Regions from separate parts of the Desulfosporosinus sp. SYSU MS00001 genome, predicted to be linked through region 2. Evidence: riboswitches for the same ligand, from Rfam matches in the RefSeq annotation. Region 2 holds a riboswitch; the other holds the start of a gene.
The links. A riboswitch is a leader RNA that binds a small molecule or an ion and turns the genes downstream of it on or off. The one in region 2 is predicted to bind lysine.
Positions count from the first base shown of each region.

Region 1: linked by a shared signal. The riboswitch ahead of lysA (diaminopimelate decarboxylase) and the one ahead of ACPUYX_RS03955 (amino acid permease) in region 2 are both predicted to bind lysine.

Region 1 covers NZ_JBNFTW010000013.1:88,793-91,923, reverse strand. Annotated here, with positions in the region: gene ACPUYX_RS18990 (hypothetical protein) at 1-274, shown strand, start outside; gene lysA (diaminopimelate decarboxylase) at 324-1,658, opposite strand; lysine riboswitch at 1,769-1,959, opposite strand; gene ACPUYX_RS18980 (acyl-CoA dehydratase activase) at 2,072-3,097, opposite strand; gene ACPUYX_RS18975 (CoA protein activase) at 3,081-3,131, opposite strand, start outside.
Region 2 covers NZ_JBNFTW010000002.1:120,866-123,996, reverse strand. Annotated here, with positions in the region: gene ACPUYX_RS03970 (DoxX family protein) at 1-377, shown strand, start outside; gene ACPUYX_RS03965 (hypothetical protein) at 499-639, opposite strand; gene ACPUYX_RS03960 (aspartyl-phosphate phosphatase Spo0E family protein) at 737-883, opposite strand; lysine riboswitch at 1,326-1,501, shown strand; gene ACPUYX_RS03955 (amino acid permease) at 1,603-3,003, shown strand; gene ACPUYX_RS03950 (Bcr/CflA family efflux MFS transporter) at 3,100-3,131, opposite strand, start outside.

The DNA of each region.
Region 1 (3,131 bases), on a different contig from region 2:
TTTGACTCAACAAAATTATTTACCCTATTCTAATAACTCCCAACCCTCTTTCCCTCTGTCAACACCTTTACCCTCTTACTATCAATCTTATCCTTACGGGCCTTCTATCCTAGGAAGCATACCGCCGCTGCCTTTAGGTTATCCCCAAGTTCTAGTTCCTCATAACGCTTACTCAAGGCCCGTTTCCCCCAATGGTCTGACCCTAATTTTGATTGCCATTCTTATTTTAGTTGCCCTTGATTTAACCTTAGTCCGACCTCAAAAAGGATATTAGTGATAAGGACCCGGATACGAATTAACGTACACGGATCCTTTCTTCAGTCCTAGCGACTAGCTATAGGCAAGTGGGTTAAACGTTCGGGGAGAACATCATTTCTCAATAAATCATGATATGTTTCACGTTTCACAATCACATCACCCTTGCCACCCTCAACCAAGACAACAGCAGGCCGGGCAAGACGATTATAATTGGAAGACATCGAGTAATTATATGCGCCGGTACAAGATACGGCTAACAGGTCACCTGATTCAACTTTGGGCAGATTAATATCCCAAATTAACATATCGCCGGACTCGCAACACTTCCCTGTAATCGAAACCTCCTCAGCAGTTTCTTCACCGGCACGATTTGCCAAAACAGCTTCATAGCGTGCTTGATAGAGAGCTGGACGCGGGTTATCCGCCATGCCCCCGTCAACAGCAACATATTTACGTATCCCGGGAATTTCTTTAATTGACCCAATCGTATAGAGGGTAGTACCCGCCGTTCCGACAATAGAACGTCCGGGTTCAATGATAATTTTAGGAATTGGAAATTGATAACTTTGACAGGCATTTTCAAGAGCATTTTGCACAGTTTTGGCATAGTCCTCAATCTGTGCAGGTTCATCACCTGAAGCGTAGTAAATTCCAAATCCTCCGCCTAAGTTCAATTCCTCCAAAAGGTACCCGGTCCGTTTGTGAATATCTGCCATGTACTGAATCATAATCTGGACTTCGTGACTAAAGGATTCCAATTCGAATATTTGCGACCCGATATGGGCATGAATTCCTTTGACAACAAGGTTGGAAGAGGATAATGCCAAATCCAAAGCCCGGTCAGCAGTTCCGTTCGTAAGGGTGAATCCAAACTTGGAGTCGATTTGTCCTGTCTGAATGTATTCATGAGTATGGGCTTCAATGCCAGGGGTCACTCGCAGAAGTATGTTGACCGATTCATGCAATTCTTCGGCCAATTCGTTGAGAAGACTCATTTCATAAAAATTATCAACAACAATACGTCCAACGCCGGCCTTAATGGCCATTGCCAATTCTACTGCAGATTTGTTATTACCATGAAAATAGATACGCTCAGCAGGAAATTCTGCCTGCAGAGCAGTATGCAGTTCTCCGCCCGAGACAACATCCAGCCCTAATCCCTCTTGGTTTACGATCCGACACATAGCCAAGGTGGAAAACGCTTTAGAAGCATAAATCACCTCGGCATTTTTCATTCCTTGAATAAAGGATAGATAATATCGTCTGCATATTTCCCGAATATGGGCCTCATCCATAATGTAAAGAGGTGTGCCAAATTCCTGCGCCAATGATATGGTGTCACACCCGCCTATTTCCAAATGTCCCTGTTCATTAACTCGTTGAGTACCGTGCAGCCTCATATTCTCTCCTCCTATTACTTTTCCTTCTCTAGTTAATAAAATACAAACGGCAACAGAAGGAGGTCCTCTGTTGCCGTACAACTGCACGTTAACATTGACCCTCTTCTCCTGTTGGGAGTAGTTCTCCATACGATAGTCTTCATAAACCTATCGTATGACAGTCCCACAGTTGTTGACTGTAGAACCAGCCACAAAAATCACGCTGCTTTTTGCGCTTCGGCGAAATCCCCTTTTCTATGGTCTCATCAGTTGCCGCAACCTTTTCCATAGTACTTATGTCATTCGCGCCTCTACCACACCTCCAAAGAGATGAGGCATATGAAATTTTTTTCAGTATACCAAACTTCTAATGGAAGGTCAAAATATTTTTCCGGAAATTTCCCTGGAAATTTTTCGGGGCTCTGACTATTCTTTTATGCTCCTTGTTGCTCGTCTTCTTGGGATTTGCCCTTAAAGGTACCCTTGCCAACAGCGTTGGCCCATTTTCCGCAGCGATCTCCCCATCGCGCCAAAATTGATCCTTCCTGCAGAATCTCAACAACTTCACAGCGATTGGCACAACCGGAACATTCAAAACTTCGAGCATTAAACTGGGTTTCACCCAATTGTAGCCCTCGGAACCTTGTCCGTAATTCTGATTGCCTTCCTACCTTCTCCTGTGCCAAATAAGCAGCTCCTAGAGCACCCATCACGCCAAAATGTTCCGGGACTATAATGGGTTGGCCAAGCTCCTCTTCAAAGGCTTTGCGAATACCAGGATTGGCAGCCACACCCCCTTGGAAGAAAATTGGCCCTCGTATATCCTTGTTCTTGCCGACATTATTTAAATAATTGCGAACCATCGCTTGGCAGAGTCCGGCCAAAATATCCGGCAGTGCATGCCCCAGCTGCTGTTTGTGAATCATATCTGATTCGGCAAAGACTGAACACCTCCCGGCTATTTTAACGGGACTTGCAGCTTCAAGGGCTAGATGACCAAACTCCTCAATGGGTATACCAAGTCTGGCCGCTTGCTGATCAAGAAATGATCCGGTTCCTGCGGCACAAACGGTATTCATGGCAAAATCAGAAACAACCCCATCACGAAGGATAATAATTTTAGAATCCTGACCTCCGATTTCCAGAATGGTCTGAACTGAAGGATTAACTCTGGAGGCAGCTACAGCGTGAGCAGTAATTTCATTTTTAATGACATCCGCACCTAATAACGTTGCCGCTAACTGACGAGCGCTGCCAGTTGTACCTACACCGATTATTTTGGCAGATTTCCCAATCTTTGACCTCAAAACCTTAATTCCTTCCTGGATCGTTTGCATAGGCCGTCCTTGAGTTCGCAGATAGAGCGTTAAAGCCACTTCATTTTTTTCACTGAGCAATACTAAATTCGTGCTAACAGATCCTACATCAGCGCCTAAGTAATAGTTATCGTTCCCCAACAACCGACACACCCTCTCTAGAAGTTTCTGAAATGCC
Region 2 (3,131 bases):
CCGGAGGGCACGCAAAAGGGCTTATAGCAGGAATGGCTGCCAACATGCTGCCACCTAAGGCTCATGGTTTTGATCCTCTTTATATCAATAAATTATGGGCATGGATTGCAGTTCACATCTTTAATGGTATGCCTGGTGTAACAGATTTCTTAGTCCCTATCTGCGAAATAGCCGTTGGTATTGGTATGATCATCGGCTTCAGACTCTTATGGGTTGCACTTCTTGGACTCTTCCTCAATGTACAGTTTATTACTGCTGGTTCCGGTAACAACTTTGGCTATATTTGGACAAATATTATTATCATGAATTTTGCCAAATACTTTGAGTTAATTGGTTTAAGCGGATATCTCAAGTTTAAAAAAGGACAAAGATCCTAAAACAAGCAATGGCAAAAGGGATCATCAAAAACTTTAAAGAAGTTTTTGATGATCCCTACTTTTTCAGTCTTCAAAATACAATGTTCTTGATCTCTTTTTATTAAAGGGATATCAAGGAGTTTCAAACCAACTGATCCAGCCACTGAAAATATTCGTTCTCTAATTGACCAAGCGTATACTCATTTCTCGCATCTCTGAGTTGCTTATTAAGGCTGCATTTATCCGCATCACGAAGCAAAACGATTCTCATAGGTGCATCCACAAGTACTCCCCCTTATTACATTTTTAGGATTAACATATCAACTGTAATCCAAAGGAAAACACTAGTAGTACCCGTACCGCTGTAAAATCTTCTTAATTTACAGGCTGTTGTAAATATTAAGTAATGAATCGAGCCTCTGGCTAACTTGAATAACTTCTGGGTCAACAAGCGGCTTTTTCAGTCCAAGAACATTTAAGTGCTCTCGCAAAGTTTCAATCATCTGAAGTATTTCAACACGGCTCATTACTATCTCACTCCAAAAACCAGTTTACAACATTACCTTAACACAAATGCTATTATATTCCAAATGTGGATCGGAATCAATTAAATCCGTTAAAAATTTACTCGTTCTCAGTTTTTCCTAGCGTTTTATTTTATAAAAACCACTTCAAGTTCCTCTAGCTCATATACTATAACTAATTATCACTTGCATTTTCAAGATTGTTAAAAAGAGTATAAATTTCTTCAAAACTTTTCGTGATGTGATTTATTCTTTGATTTTGTTCGTTTAAATTCGTTAACACCCCTTCGACTGAAGCCGTGTTTTCTTGGGATATAGCAGAGATTGATAATACTACGCTAAAGTCCATAAACTTACAGTCTAAATGAACAGAATATTCATTGACAAGAGGGCTTATCCCGGTTACGATACTAAAGGATCAACTTATAATTCCAGAGAACCATAATTTCAGGGTAGAGGCGCGGTCCTCAAGAGTAAAGTCATTTTTGATTAGGGAAATATTATGACTTGAAAGGGAGTATCGCCGAAGTGTGTGAGATAATACCCAAAAACTCACATGCTGGTTATGTATTCGAAAGGAGCATAACTGTCACAAGCGTCTTGTGGAGCGCTACCTGCTTCGGCGATATACCTTCTAAAATAGGTAAGCCCTTAAGCAGCACAGAGATAGCTTCAGGGGGCTTACTTTTATTTTGCCTTAAGAAAATCTACGGAGGATTAATATGAGTGACAAAAAACTAGGGTTTTGGTTATTAACTGCACTTGTTACCGGAAACATGGTTGGATCGGCAATTTTTATGCTTCCACAATCTCTTTCCAACGTCGGCTCCCCTGCAGGTGTATTGCTTGCCTGGCTGTTCACCGGCCTCGGAGTTTTAATGCTGGCCCATGTATATGGCCAACTGTCAGACTTCAAACCAGAATTAATCGGTGGCCCGCCCAGTTACACGCGCGAATTATTTGGCAGTAAAAGCAAGCTGGGACAAATCATGGGATTCGAAATTTCATGGGGCTATTGGACCTCAAATTCACCTGGAAATGCTGCAATTCTTATTACACTTGTTGGTTATTTAACGTATTTCCTGCCTATTTTACAATCTAAAACAATTCTCTTTTCCCTGGGCAGTTTTAATGTTCAGATAGGTAATTTTCTCTCTTTTGCTATTGCTTCAGCGGTACTTTGGTTTGTTCATTATCTGATGTTTAAAGGAACCTATACTGCCAGCAAAATTAACTTCTTTGCAACTGTGACTAAAATCCTAGGCTTTATCTTTTTTATAATAATTGCTCTTTCCATCTTTGATGTAACCTATCTCCATCCGTTTATAGCGGAAAAGACGCTTAAATCGGGCGAAACAATCGGACTTTTTCAGCAAATGAATCAAGGAGCTATTCTTACGCTCTGGGCCTTCGTAGGTGTAGAATCTGCGGTCTGGCTATCAGGGCGTGCCAAGAGGCTACAAGATGTTAAATGGGCAACACTTACAGGCTTGATCATCGCCTTAGCTATTTACCTTCTTATTACCTTCTTAGCAATGGGGGCATTGCCAGCCAAAGAGTTGATGGTTGCCGATAAGCCTTTAGTTGACGTCTTGACGAAAATTATTGGCGCAAAGGGTTCCTTTATCATGGCCACTCTCGGAGTTCTCTCTATGCTCGGGGCAACGGTTGGTTGGATATTACTAAGTGTTGAGGTCCCATATCAATCCGCTCGCCTTAATCTCTTTCCTCACTGGTTCGTTAAAGAAAATAAAAATGGGGCACCCTACCGAGCTGCCTGGATAACAAACGCCCTTACCCAATTATTCCTGCTCTCAATGATTTCTGATACTATTGCCAATGCATTTAACGAAATGATTATTATTGCCACACTTGCAAATTTAGTTCCTTACCTTTTCTCCGGCATTTATTCTTTGGTAGTAGTTTTAAAAGGAGAAAACTACGAAAAAATTAATTTATGGAAACGTTTACTGGACGGAACAATGGCTCTGGGAGCCTCTCTTTATTCTTTCTGGGTTTTGAAATCCGGCTTAAGCGATTTAAAAACTTTAGTCCTTGGCATGTTGCTCATCGTATCCGGGTTAATTCTTGTCCCTTTGCTGCCGAAGCATGTAAAAGCTTAAAAAGCGGAAGTGAACTCGTTCAGCTCAAGCTGAACATTAATAAATACCCTAAAACAAAAGCAGGGTTTATCGTTTGAAAGCGATAAACCCTGCTTCTTAATCGGCGGTTGCTTGTTTTAAATAGGGCC